One region of the Streptomyces sp. NPDC017095 genome, then DNA from elsewhere that is predicted to be linked to it. Evidence: riboswitches for the same ligand, from Rfam matches in the RefSeq annotation. Region 1 holds a riboswitch; the other holds the start of a gene.
What was found. A riboswitch is a leader RNA that binds a small molecule or an ion and turns the genes downstream of it on or off. The one in region 1 is predicted to bind glycine.
Positions count from the first base shown of each region.

Region 1 (6,771 bases):
GAAGTTCTCGGAGGCGATCATCTCCAGCGTCGACTGCTGGCGCTCCAGCTCGGCGCCGACCGCGGCGGCGATCTCCGGGTCCAGCTCGTGCAGGGGTGTGTTCAGGACAGTCATGGGGCTACGACTCCTCAGCCGGCGGTGAAGGCGGTGTACTCGTCCGCGGAGAGCAGCTCGGCCGGCTCGTCCGTGATGCGTACCTTGAACAGCCAGCCGCCCTCGAAGGGCACGGAGTTCACCAGCGACGGGTCGTTGACGACGTCCTCGTTGACCTCGGTGACCTCACCGGTGACCGGCGAGTACAGATCGGAGACCGACTTCGTCGACTCCAGCTCGCCGCAGGTCTCGCCCGCGGACACGGTGGAGCCGGCCTCGGGGAGCTGGACGAAGACGACATCGCCGAGCGCGTTGGCCGCGTGCTCCGTGATGCCGACCGTCGCGACGCCGTCCGCGGTGGCCGACAGCCACTCGTGCTCCTTGCTGTAGCGCAGCTGCTGGGGGTTGCTCATGGCCTGAATTCTCCTGTACGCGCGGGAGTGATGGTGACGGGGGACTACGGAAACCGCTGGTGGGCGGGTGAATGTGCGCAGGCTCACGCGACGGCGCGGGACCGGGGTCCCACGGCCGTGGCCGGCCGGTTACTTCCGGCGCTTGTAGAACGGCAGCGCCACGACCTGGTACGGCTCGTGGGTGCCCCGGATGTCCACGCCGACGCCCTCGGTGCCCGGGGCGGCGTGCGCCGCGTCGACGTAGGCCATGGCGATCGGCTTGCCCAGGGTGGGGGAGGGGGCGCCGGAGGTGACCTCGCCGATCACCTCGCCGCCGGCCACGACGGCGTACCCGGCGCGCGGCACCCGGCGGCCCTCGGCGGCCAGGCCGACCAGCACCCGCGGCGGGTTCTCCTCGGCCCGGACGGCGGCCCGCTCCAGCGCCGCGCGGCCCACGAAGTCGCCCTCCTTCTCGAACTTCACCACCCGGCCGAGGCCGGCGTCGAAGGGGGTCAGGGAGGTGGTCAGCTCGTGCCCGTACAGCGGCATGCCGGCCTCCAGGCGCAGCGTGTCCCGGCAGGACAGCCCGCACGGGACCAGCCCGGCGCCCTCGCCGGCCTTGGTCAGCGCCTGCCACAGCTCCACGGCGTGCTCCGGCCGCACGAACAGCTCGAAGCCGTCCTCGCCGGTGTAGCCGGTGCGGGCGATCAGCGCCGGGACGCCCGCGACCGTGCCGGGCAGGCCGGCGTAGTACTTCAGGCCGTCCAGGTCGGCGTCGGTCAGGGACTTCAGGATGCCGGGGGACTCCGGGCCCTGGACGGCGAGCAGCGCGTAGGCGTCCCGGTCGTCGCGGACCTCGGCGGCGAAGCCGGCCGCGCGCTCGGTGAGCGCGTCCAGCACCACCTGGGCGTTGGAGGCGTTGGCCACGACCAGGTACTCGGTCTCGGCCAGCCGGTAGACGATCAGGTCGTCCAGGATGCCGCCGTCGTCCTGGCAGATCATGGTGTAGCGGGCGCGGCCGGCCCCCACGGTGGCGATGTTGCCGACCAGCGCGTGGTTCAGGAACGCGGCGGCCTCGGCTCCGGTGACGGTGATCTCGCCCATGTGGGAGAGGTCGAACAGACCGGCCCGGGTCCGCACGGCCAGGTGCTCGTCGCGCTCGGAGCCGTAGCGCAGGGGCATGTCCCAGCCGGCGAAGTCGGTCATCGTCGCGCCCAGCGAGCGGTGCACGGCGTCGAGCGCGGTGTGACGGAGTTCGGTACTGCTCATCGGTCGGTCGTCTCCCAGGCAGAAGGGACGGGCGAGGAACGTTCCTCCCCATCTGTCATCGGAACCTGAGAGGTTCGCCTGGACCGCCACGGGGACGGTCACGGCTTGCACCTTGGGTGGGACCGCCGGATACGGCGGCCCGCTTTTCAGATGTGCCTCGCCCGCGCGGTAACGGGGCCTGAGAGATTCAAGGGAGGGACTTGCTCCTTCGGCGTCCCAGGGGCCCGGGGGGCCTGGGAACTCTCCCGCGCGGATTCAAACGGCCGGTATGCAGTTGGCGGGCTCATCATTGCACGCCGCACCCCGGCCAGCCAGAGCCCACTGATCGTGACCGGTCCGTGGCCGTACGCGCACACATCGCGGACCGTTGCCCATTACCTTCTCTTTACATACAACGGGCATGGAGACCACCGAGCCCACTGGGGAGGACGATCAGGGTGCACAGGACCTCGGCCCACACCGCCCACGCCGGCCTGACGATGCCGGCGCAGCCCTCCGCCGCGGCCCGGGGACGCGGCGCCGGCCGTCCCGCGCCGGCCGTCCGCGATCTGCGCGACCGCGCGGGCCGCAGCCCGCACGCCCTGCTCTTCGGCCCCCGCGACCTGGTCGTGGTCACCGGCCTGCCCGGCAGCGGCAAGTCCACCCTGATGCACCGCGCGGTCGCCGGCCCCCGCGTCGACTCCCAGGACACCCGCGACCGCTGGGCCGCCCGCGTCCCCGGCCTGCTGCCCTACGCCCTGTACCGCCCGCTGGTCCGCCTCGCCCACTACGCCGCGCTGCGCCGGGCCCTGCGCGACGGCGGGGGAGTCGTCGTGCACGACTGCGGCACCCAGCCCTGGGTGCGCGCCTGGCTGGCCCGCGCGGCCCGGCGCCGGGGCGGCACCCTGCACCTGCTCCTGCTCGACGTCAGCCCCGGCACCGCCCGGCAGGGCCAGCGCGAGCGCGGCCGGGGCGTCTCCCGCTACGCCTTCCGCCGTCACCGCCGGGCCACCGCCCGGCTGCTGCGCGCGGCGGAGCGGGGCGAACTGCCCGACGGCTGCGGCACGGCCGTGCTGCTGGACCGGGACGCGGCGGACGTCCTGGGCCGGGTGGGCTTCGCCCGGTGAGGGACTGTCACCGCCACCCGCTAGCCTTCTCGCACACGACAGCGGTTCCCAGCAGGCGGTAGGCACATGGACTTCCCGGCGGACCTTCCCGCGGACTTCCCGGCACAGGCACACCCCCAGCCGCACGGCGGCTGGCCCGGCAACGAGCTGGAGGAGGTGCTGTCGGCGTCCCTCGGCGTCCCCACGGCGGGCGGCCGGATCATCGAGGTCCTCGGCCGCAGCCTGCTGTGGGTCCCGCTGCCCGGCGGCGGCGGCCCGGACAGCGTCCCGCTGGACCTGCCGACGCTGGACCTCGGCGGCCAGGCGTACGTCCCGGTGTTCAGCTCCGAGGAACAACTGCGCCAGGTGGCCGGTCCCCACATGGCGTACACCATCGCCCCGGCGGTGGAGTTCGCCCGCGGCCTGCCCGCGCAGGTCGGCATCGCCGTCAACCCCGAGGGCGTGGTGGGCATACCGCTGCCGCCCGCGGCCGTGGCCGAGCTGTGCCGGGCGGGCCGCACCCCGCTCGACGGCCCCGGCACCGGCGGCCGGGTCCGCCTCTTCGAGCCGGACTGGCAGGACGACCCGGTCGACTTCCTCGCCGCCGCCTCCGCCGAGTTCGACACCACCGGCGTGGTGCTCACCGCCCGCCGCTGCCTCGCCGTCGTCGAGACGGGCGAGCCGGTGATGTTCGTGGGCGTGGAACTCTCCCAGTGGGAGGGCGACCTGCGCGCCCGCCCCCTGGAGGCCCTCGGCCGGGCCCTCGGCCGGGTCCCGGTCACCTGGCCGGTCAACCTCGTCCTCCTGGACGTCACCGACGACCCGGTGGCCACCTGGCTGAAGGCCAACGTGCACCCCTTCTACCGGAACGGCCACTGAACCGGGCCCTCCACGGGGGCGCGGGGCACGCGCGAGAACCCCGCCACCCACCCGCACCGGCGCGCGACGCCACGGGCCCGGCGCTGCCGGGCGCATAAGCTGTGCTCACACGCCGGGTCATGAAGAAGAAGGGGCACACCAGGTGAGCGCGAGCCACAGCGGCGGCGTCGAGCACATGCTGCGCCAGGTCACGCCCGGACGCTACGACGCCTACGAGGCCCTGCTGCGCGCCCTCGCCATCCCCTCCGCCGGCCAGATCTGGATGCTGCTGTGGCACGGCCAGGCCGGCTCCCCGGACGCCCAGTACGGGACGATGGAGGTGGAGGGCTTCCCCTACGCCCCCTGTGTGACCTCCGCCCAGGAACTGTCGGCCAGCGGCTGGAACCGTTCCTACGAGGTGGCCGACGGCCTGGACGTGGCCCGCACCCTCTACCCCGACCACTACGGCCTCTGGCTCAACCCGCACGCCCCGGGCGGCGGCGTCGGCATCCCCTGGCTGGATCTGCGCCGCATCGCCACCGGTCTGGACCGCCAGCCCGCCGGGCCGCTGCGGCTGTCGGAACCCGGCATCGAGATCCCGCAGTTCTACGCGCTGCTCGCGCAGAACGCGCACCGCACCCCCGCGCTGCGCTCGCTGCGCCGCGCCTGGGTGCAGCCCGCGCTCGGCGCGCCGTACCTCGCCATCGGCCTGGAGGTGTACGACGCCTCGCCCGCCGCGGTGGACTCGGTGCGGGCGATGATGCAGCAGTCCGTCGGCGCGGTCCCGGAGGGGCTGCCGGTGTCGACGGTCGCGATGAGCGACGACTACGACCCGGTGGTGATGTGGATGCGGGCCAACGCGCGCCCCTTCTACGACCGCGAGGCGCATGCCCCCGCGCCCCACCCGCAGCTCCAGGCCCCGCCGTCCGCCGGCTACGGCTACCCGCCGGTCCACGGCGGCTACTGAGCAGCCGGCCCGCGTGCCGGGCCTCTTGGCACGCAGTGCATGATGGACCGGACGGGCGGCTCTCTGCGCGCGTAGACATCCGCCATACGTCCCGAACCGCGCCGAATCGGCGTTCTGTCCCAACTGGCCCGCGTCCGAGGGCCGTTACCCACTGTTCGGATAACGGAATCCCCCGCACTGCATCACGGTTGCGCATACTTTCTCCGTCAGCTCTGGCGGGTGATCGCAACGACGCTGAAGACTCCCGGATCAGACACGAGGCCGAAGGCCCTGTGATCGATGGCAAGTCGACAAAGCCGCAATCCGCGGCAGGCGCAGGCCGGTCACCACCGGCGAGAGGGGTCGCTCACCGTGACCGCACCGATCGAGACCACCGGAGCGGCAGCCGAGGTGCAGCCGGAGGCTGTGCTGGCGGGTGCCGGAAAGGGGCAGATCGAGGGTCGTTCCCTGGGCCAGATCGCCTGGACCCGGTTCAAGAAGGACAAGGTGGCCGTCGCGGGCGGCGTCATCGTGATCCTGCTGATCCTCCTCGCACTCCTCGCGCGCCCCCTCCAGGCCCTCTTCGGGCTCGACCCCAACGACTTCCACCAGGACCTGATCGACGCCAACACCTCGCTGCCCACGGGCAGTCTGGGCGGCATCAGCGCGGACCACCCGCTCGGCGTGGACCCCAAGTTCGGCCGCGACATCGCCACCCGGATCCTGGAGGGCTCCTGGGTGTCGCTGGTGGTCGCCTTCGGCGCCACGGTCCTGTCCAACGTGATCGGCGCCGTGATGGGCGTCGTCGCGGGCTACTACGGCGGACGGGTGGACGCGGTCATCAGCCGGATGATGGACACGTTCCTCGCCTTCCCCCTCCTGCTGTTCGCCATCTCCATCTCCGCCACGCTCCAGGGCGGCGCGTTCGGCCTGAGCGGGCTGCCGCTCCACCTGAGCGTGCTGATCTTCGTCATCGGCTTCTTCAACTGGCCGTACCTGGGCCGGATCGTGCGCGGCCAGACCCTCGCCCTGCGCGAGCGCGAGTTCGTCGACGCCTCCCGCGGCATGGGCGCCAAGGCCCCGTACATCCTGTTCCGGGAGCTGATGCCCAACCTGGTCGGCCCGATCATCGTCTACTCGACGCTGCTCATCCCGACCAACATCCTCTTCGAGGCGTCCCTGAGCTTCCTCGGCGTGGGCATCCAGCCCCCGCAGGCGTCCTGGGGCGGCATGCTCCGCGAGGCGGTCACCTTCTACCAGGTCGACCCCATGTTCATGATCGTCCCTGGTCTCGCCATCTTCGTGACCGTCCTCGCCTTCAACCTGCTCGGCGACGGACTCCGCGATGCACTCGACCCGCGCAGCCGCTGACGACGGCCGCCGAAGAGCCCGTAAGTTTCCAACAATGGAGGGGAAAGCGCCCATCATGCGAAGGTCAGCGCTGGCCGCGATCGCGGCCATCGGCTCCGCAAGCCTGCTTATTGCCGGCTGCAGCAAGGCCGATGACAACAAGAACGAGAACAAGTCGGCCGGGGCCAACGCCGCGACCAAGGGCGTCGTCAACGCGTCCGACAAGAAGGGCGGGACGCTCACCTACGAGCTGTCCGACGTCCCGGACTCGTTCGACCCGGGCAACACGTACTACGCCTACATGTACAACCTCAGCCGGCTGTGGGCCCGCCCGCTGATGACCTTCAAGCCCGGCGCCGGCGAGGAGGGCAACACCCTCGTCCCGGACCTCGCCGCGAGCAAGGGCCAGCCGAGCGACGGCGGCAAGACCTGGACGTACAAGCTGCGTGCGGGCCTGAAGTACGAGGACGGCTCGCCGATCACCTCGAAGGACGTCAAGTACGCCGTCGAGCGCTCCAACTTCGCGCGTGACGTGCTCTCCCTCGGCCCGAACTACTTCCAGCAGTTCCTGGCCGGCGGCGACAAGTACAAGGGTCCGTACAAGGACAAGAGCGCCAAGGGCCTGTCCTCCATCGAGACGCCGGACGCCACCACCGTCGTCTTCCACCTGAAGCAGGCCTTCCAGGAGTTCGACTACCTGGTCGCGGCCCCGCAGACGGCTCCGGTGCCGCAGGCCAAGGACACCGGCGTCGACTACGTCAAGCACATCGTCTCCTCG
Region 1 covers NZ_JBIROU010000010.1:55,985-62,755, forward strand. Annotated here, with positions in the region: gene glyA (serine hydroxymethyltransferase) at 1-114, opposite strand, end outside; gene gcvH (glycine cleavage system protein GcvH) at 129-506, opposite strand; gene gcvT (glycine cleavage system aminomethyltransferase GcvT) at 636-1,754, opposite strand; glycine riboswitch at 1,911-2,012, opposite strand; gene ACH4OA_RS21120 (AAA family ATPase) at 2,186-2,860, shown strand; gene ACH4OA_RS21125 (enhanced serine sensitivity protein SseB) at 2,927-3,718, shown strand; gene ACH4OA_RS21130 (enhanced serine sensitivity protein SseB C-terminal domain-containing protein) at 3,894-4,664, shown strand; gene ACH4OA_RS21135 (ABC transporter permease) at 5,016-6,014, shown strand; gene ACH4OA_RS21140 (ABC transporter substrate-binding protein) at 6,049-6,771, shown strand, end outside.

Region 2 (6,771 bases), on a different contig from region 1:
CCTGACGGCGGCCCCCGGAGAGGTCCTCGCCCTCCTCGGCCCCAACGGCGCCGGCAAGACCACCGCCCTGCGCGCCCTCGCCGGCCTCACCCCGCTCACGGACGGCCGTCTGCTCCTGGACGGCACGCCCCTGGAGCACACGCCGCCCGAGGCCCGTCCGGTCGGTGTCGTCTTCCAGGACTATCTGCTCTTCCCGCACCTGTCCGCCCTGGACAACGTCGCCTTCGGTCCGCGCTGCCGGGGCGTGGGCAAGGCCGAGGCCCGCGCCCAGGCCGCGGCCTGGCTGGACCGCATGGGGCTCGCCGGCCACGCGGGCACCAGGCCGCGCCGTCTGTCCGGCGGCGAGGCCCAGCGCGTGGCGCTCGCCCGCGCCCTCGCGACCCGGCCCCGGCTGCTGCTCCTGGACGAGCCGCTGGCGGCCCTGGACGCCCGGACCCGGCTGGAGGTCCGCGCCGGGCTGCGCCGGCACCTGGCCGAGTTCGAGGCGGTGTCGGTCCTGGTCACCCACGACCCGCTGGACGCCATGGTCCTGGCGGACCGGCTGGTCGTCGTGGAGGACGGCCGGGTCGTGCAGACGGGCACGCCCGCCGGCATCGCCCGGCATCCGCGCACGGACTACATCGCCCGGCTCGTCGGCCTCAACCTCTACCGGGGACAGGCTGCCGGGCACACCGTACGGCTCGGCGCGGGACCGTCGATCACGACCACGGAGGAGCTGTCCGGGCCGGTCTTCGTGGCGTTCCCGCCGTCCGCGGTGACCCTGTTCCGGGACCGGCCCTCGGGCGCCAGCGCCCGCAACCTGTGGCGGTGCGAGGTCGCGGGCCTGGAGACGCACGGCGACCAGATCCGCGCCGACCTCACGGGTGAGCTGCCGCTCGCGGCGGACCTGACGACGGTCGCCGCCGCCGAGCTGGACCTTCGTCCGGGCGCACCGGTCTGGGCGACGGTCAAGGCGGCCCAGACCCACGCGTACCCGGCCTGAGCGCACCGGCGCCCTCGGGCCGCCGCCCGGCACACGAGATGAGCGGACCGCCCCTCTCCGACGGCAGCCCGGGGCCGCCGCCCGGCCCAGAAGGAAAGGCCCCGCCCGGACCTCCGGGCGGGGCCTGCCTTTACGGCTCGCTCAGTCCTCGTAGGCGTCCAGCGGCGGGCAGGAGCACACCAGGTTGCGGTCGCCGAAGGCCTGGTCGATGCGGCGCACCGGCGGCCAGTACTTGTCGGCGGCCGAGACGCCGGCCGGGAAGACGGCTTCCTCGCGGCTGTAGGAGTGCGACCACTCACCGCCGAGCGCGGCGGCGGTGTGCGGGGCGCCCCGCAGCGGGTTGTCCTCCGCGGGCCACGCGCCGGAGCCGACCTTCTCGATCTCCGCACGGATGGCGATCATGGCCTCGCAGAAACGGTCCAGCTCGGTGAGGTCCTCCGACTCGGTCGGCTCGATCATCAGCGTGCCGGCCACCGGGAAGGACATGGTCGGCGCGTGGAAGCCGTAGTCGATCAGACGCTTGGCGACGTCGTCCACGGTCACACCGGTGGCCTTGGTGATCGGGCGCAGGTCGATGATGCACTCGTGCGCGACCAGGCCGCCCGGGCCGGTGTAGAGCACCGGGTAGTGCGGCTCCAGGCGCTTGGCGATGTAGTTCGCCGAGAGCACGGCGACCTGGGTGGCCCGCTTCAGGCCTTCGCCGCCCATCAGGCGGACGTACGCCCAGGAGATGGGCAGGATGCCCGCGCTGCCCCAGGGGGCGGCGGAGATCGGTCCGACGCCCGTCTCCGGGCCGGCCTCGGGCTGGAGCGGGTGGTTCGGCAGGTACGGCGCCAGGTGCGCGCGGACCGCGACCGGGCCGACGCCCGGACCGCCGCCGCCGTGCGGGATGCAGAACGTCTTGTGCAGGTTCAGGTGGGAGACGTCGCCGCCGAAATGGCCCGGCTTGGCGAGGCCGACCAGCGCGTTGAGGTTGGCGCCGTCGACGTACACCTGGCCGCCGGCCTCGTGCACCCGGGCGCAGATGTCGGCGACGTGCTCCTCGAACACACCGTGCGTCGACGGGTAGGTGATCATCAGCACCGCCAGCTCGTCGCGGTACTGCTCGATCTTGGCCCGCAGGTCCTCGACGTCGATCTCGCCGTCCCCGGCGGTCTTGACGACGACGACCTTCATGCCGGCCATCACCGCGCTGGCCGCGTTGGTGCCGTGCGCGGAGGACGGGATCAGACAGACGGTGCGCTGCTCGTCGCCGTTGGCACGGTGGTAGCCGCGTACGGCGAGCAGGCCGGCCAGCTCGCCCTGCGAACCGGCGTTCGGCTGGAGGGAGACCTTGTCGTAGCCGGTGACCTCGGCGAGACGCTCCTCCAGCTCGCGGATGAGCGTGAGGTAGCCCTGCGCCTGCTCGGCCGGCGCGAACGGGTGCAGCTGGCCGAACTCGGGCCAGGTGACCGGTTCCATCTCCGTGGTCGCGTTGAGCTTCATGGTGCAGGAGCCCAGCGGGATCATGCCGCGGTCGAGCGCGTAGTCCCGGTCGGCCAGCCTGCGCAGGTAGCGCAGCATCGCGGTCTCGGAGCGGTGCTGGTGGAAGACCGGGTGGGTGAGGTAGTCGTCGGTGCGCAGCAGCGCCTCGGGCAGGGTGTCCTCGGCGGTCGCGTCCAGCGCCTCGATGTCGGCGTCGGCGCCGAAGGCGGCCCACACGGCGTCCAGCTGGGCCCGGCCGGTCGTCTCGTCGCAGGCCATGGAGACGTGGTCGGCGTCGACGAGCCGCAGGTTGACGCCGTTGTCCCGGGCCGCGGCGACGACCTCGGCGGCCCTGCCGGGCACCCGCGCGGTGACGGTGTCGAAGTACGCGCCGTGGACGATCTCCACACCGGCGGCCGTCAGGCCCGCGGCGAGGAGGGTGGCGTAGCGGTGCGTGCGGCGGGCGATCGTCCTCAGGCCCTCGGGGCCGTGGTAGACGGCGTACATGCCGGCCATGACGGCGAGCAGCACCTGCGCGGTGCAGATGTTGCTGGTGGCCTTCTCCCGGCGGATGTGCTGCTCACGGGTCTGCAGCGCGAGCCGGTAGGCCCGGTGCCCGTCGGCGTCGACGGAGACGCCGACCAGGCGGCCGGGCAGGCTGCGCGCGAACTTCTCGTGTACGGCCATGTAGCCGGCGTGCGGTCCGCCGAAGCCCATCGGCACGCCGAAGCGCTGGGTGGTGCCGACGGCGATGTCCGCGCCCAGCTCGCCCGGCGAGGTCAGCAGGGTCAGGGCGAGCAGGTCCGCGGCCACCGTCACCAGGGCGCCCAGCTCGTGCGCCTGGTCGATGACGGGCTTGATGTCCCGTACGGCTCCGGAGGCGCCCGGGTACTGGATCAGCACGCCGTTGATCTCGCGCCCGGCGACCTCGGCCGGGATGCCGGCGGAGAGGTCGGCGACGACGACCTCCACGCCGGTCGGCTCGGCGCGCGTCCGGATCACGGCGATGGTCTGCGGCAGCGCGTCCGCGTCGATCAGGAACAGGCCCTTCTTGTTCCTGCCCATGCGCCGGGACAGGGCCACCGCCTCGGCGGCGGCCGTGCCCTCGTCCAGCAGGGAGGCACCGGAGGTGGGCAGGCCGGTCAGCTCGGCGACCATCGTCTGGAAGTTCAGCAGGGCCTCCAGGCGGCCCTGGGAGATCTCCGGCTGGTACGGCGTGTAGGCCGTGTACCAGGCCGGGTTCTCCATGACGTTGCGCAGGATGACGGGCGGGGTGAAGGTGCCGTGGTAGCCCAGGCCGATCATCGAGCCCAGGACCTGGTTGCGGTCGGCGAGCGAGCGCAGCTCGGCGAGCACCTCGGCCTCGGTGCGGGCACCGGGCAGGTCCAGGGCGTCGGCGTTCTTGATCACATCCGGGACCGCGGCGGCGGTCAGCTCGTCGAGCGAGCCGTACCCGACCTGGGCGAGCATCTTGGCCCGCGCCTCCTGGTCGGGCCCGATGTGGCGCTGCTCGAACGGGATGCCCGCTTCGAGCTCGGCGAGCGGAATGCGGTGGGCGGTCATTGCGGAGGCCTCCTGGTCTGACGCGACCTGCGAGGGGCGCCCCGGCACGGGCACCCCGACGGCCTCCCCCTCTGTCATCTGCACCTGAGAGCTTCACCGGACGCCCGCGGGCACCGGCTTTCACCGTCGGTGAGGACGGGAGCCGTCGGACGCCCGTCCTGCTTTCCAGAGTGACCTCGTCCGTGCGGTACGTGAGCCTGAGAGATTCCGGGGAGGAGTTGCTCCTTCGGCGCCTCCGAGGTGGTCGGAGGACTCTCCCGCGCGGGGTCAGCAGCCGCCGTCAGCCTATCAGCGAGGTCAACGCCGTGGTCTTCGAGTGGCCGCCTGCCTGAATGTGCTCTTTGGTAGTGCTGACGGATGAGTCGCGACCACGTGGAGGGAGCGGGACCGTGCAGACCGACATCGATCCGCGCAGCCTGATCGGCCGCAAGGTGTTCGACCGCAATGGCACCAAGATCGGGACCATCGACGAGGTGTACCTGGACGACGCCACCGGCGTGCCCGAGTGGGCGGCCATACGCACCGGCCTCTTCTCCCGGGACGCCTTCGTCCCGCTGGAACCGAGCGAACTCGTCGACGGCACGCTGCGCGTCCCCTTCGACCGCGCCCTGGTCAAGGACGCCCCCGACTTCGGCGTGGGCCGTCACCTCTCCCCGGAGCAGGAACTCCAGCTCTACCACCACTACGGACTCGATACGGCCCCACCCCCCGCGGTCCCCGACCACGACTTCGGCAAGCTGGCGGGCTCGGAGGAGGTCTGACCGGACGCGTCCGCCCCGGCGCCGGGCGGGCGGGCGGAATCCGCGACCAGCGGCAACGGATCGGCCGCCACCAGGTCGGGGTCGGCGACGGGGAGCGTCCGCACCCGCCCCGGAGCCGACAGCGGCGTCTCGAACCGCACGGTGACCCGCCCCAGCCCGCTGCCCTGCACCCACCCGTGTCCGTACTCGGCGTGCCGTACGTCCTGCCCGGCACGCCACTGCCGTTCGACGGGCTCCGGCCGCTCCACGGCGGACTCGGCGGCGCCCGCCTCCGGCTCCTCCTCCAGGGGCACCGGCATCGCCTGCGCGAACAGGTCCTCCTGCGTGTAGTCGGCGAGCCCGGACACCCCCACCCCGAGCAGCCGCACCCCGCCCGTGGTGTCCACGGAGTCCAGCAGCCGGGCCGCCGCCTCGCGGATGACCGCCGGGTCGTCTGTGGGCCCCCGGAGCGTCTCGGAGCGGGTCAGCGTCGAGAAGTCGTACCGCCGCACCTTGAGCACGATGGTCCGCCCGGACAGCCCGGCCCCGCGCAGCCGCCGCACACACCGGTCGGCCAGCCGCCGCACCTCCAGAGCGACCCGCGCCCGGTCGTGGATGTCCACGTCGTACGTGTCCTCCACGGACACCGACTTGGCCTCCCGCTCGGCCACCACCGGCCGCTCGTCCCGGGCCAGGGCCATCGCGTACAGCGCCTGCCCGTGCGCCTTGCCGAGCAGCCGGACCAGCTCGTCCTCCCCCGCCTCGGCCAGTTCCTGCACCGTGGTGATCCCGGCCCGGCGCAGATGGTCGCCGGTGGCCGGCCCGACGCCCGGCAGCGTGCGCACCGGCATCGGCCCCAGCAGCGCCCGCTCGCCGCCCGGCTCGATCAGCACCAGTCCGTCCGGCTTGGCCTGCTCCGAGGCGATCTTCGCGAGCATCTTGGAGGCGGCGAGCCCCACCGATCCGGTGAGGCCGGTGACCGTCCGGATGTCCCTCCGCAGCTTCTCGCCGGCCCGCCGCGCCGACTCCTCGTCCCAGGCCGTCCCCCCGGCCTCCAGATCCACGAACGCCTCGTCCAGGCTCAGCGGCTCCACCAGCGGCGACAGCTCCCGCAGCAGCGCCATCACCTGCTCGCTGATCGCCCGGTACAGCGTGAAGCGCGGCACCAGATAGGCGGCGTTGGGCGCCAGCCGGCGGGCCTGCGCCATGGGCATCGCCGAGTGGACCCCGAACACCCGTGCCTCGTACGACGCGGTGGCCACCACACCGCGCGGTCCGAGCCCGCCCACGACGACCGCCTTCCCGCGCAGGCTCGGTTTGGACGCCTGCTCCACCGAGGCGAAGAAGGCATCCATGTCGAGATGCAGGATCGTGGGCGCGTTTCTCACATCTCCGATGCTGCACCACGGCACTGACAACGGCCGCGGTGCCGGGGCGCCCCCGGCCGGTCCGGCGGTCAGACCGCCCGGTTGCGGCGTCGCGCCAGCTCGTCCGCGGGGTTGTGCCCGACGAGGGTCTCGCCGGTGTCGATGCGCTCGCCGTGCAGCTGGGAGAGGGCGCTCTCCACGTCCCGCCACACCACGCCGACGGCGATCCCGAAGATGCCCTGGCCGCCCTGGAGCAGGGCGTGGACCTCGTCCGGCGAGGAGCACTCGTACACGGTGGCCCCGTCGCTCATCAGGGTCATCCGCTCCAGGTCGCGGAAACCGCGTTCCCTCAGGTGCTGCACGGCCGTGCGGATGTTCTGCAGCGACACCCCGGTGTCCAGGAACCGCTTCACGATCTTCAGGACGACGACGTCCCGGAAGCTGTAGAGCCGCTGGGTGCCCGACCCGTAGGCCGGGCGCACGCTGGGCTCGACCAGGCCGGTGCGGGCCCAGTAGTCGAGCTGCCGATAGGTGATTCCGGCGGCAGCGCAGGCCGTGGGCCCGCGGTAGCCGATCTGCTCGGACGTCATGGACGCCACCCCTCCGCCGTTCGGCACCGCCGTCGGAAGCTGCGGAGCGTGCTCCACCGCGCCGC
Region 2 covers NZ_JBIROU010000028.1:34,152-40,922, forward strand. Annotated here, with positions in the region: gene ACH4OA_RS33610 (ABC transporter ATP-binding protein) at 1-982, shown strand, start outside; gene gcvP (aminomethyl-transferring glycine dehydrogenase) at 1,124-4,009, opposite strand; glycine riboswitch at 4,185-4,279, opposite strand; gene ACH4OA_RS33620 (PRC-barrel domain-containing protein) at 4,399-4,770, shown strand; gene ACH4OA_RS33625 (DNA polymerase IV) at 4,692-6,137, opposite strand; gene ACH4OA_RS33630 (MerR family transcriptional regulator) at 6,206-6,771, opposite strand, start outside.
Region 2: linked by a shared signal. The riboswitch ahead of gcvP (aminomethyl-transferring glycine dehydrogenase) and the one ahead of gcvT (glycine cleavage system aminomethyltransferase GcvT) in region 1 are both predicted to bind glycine.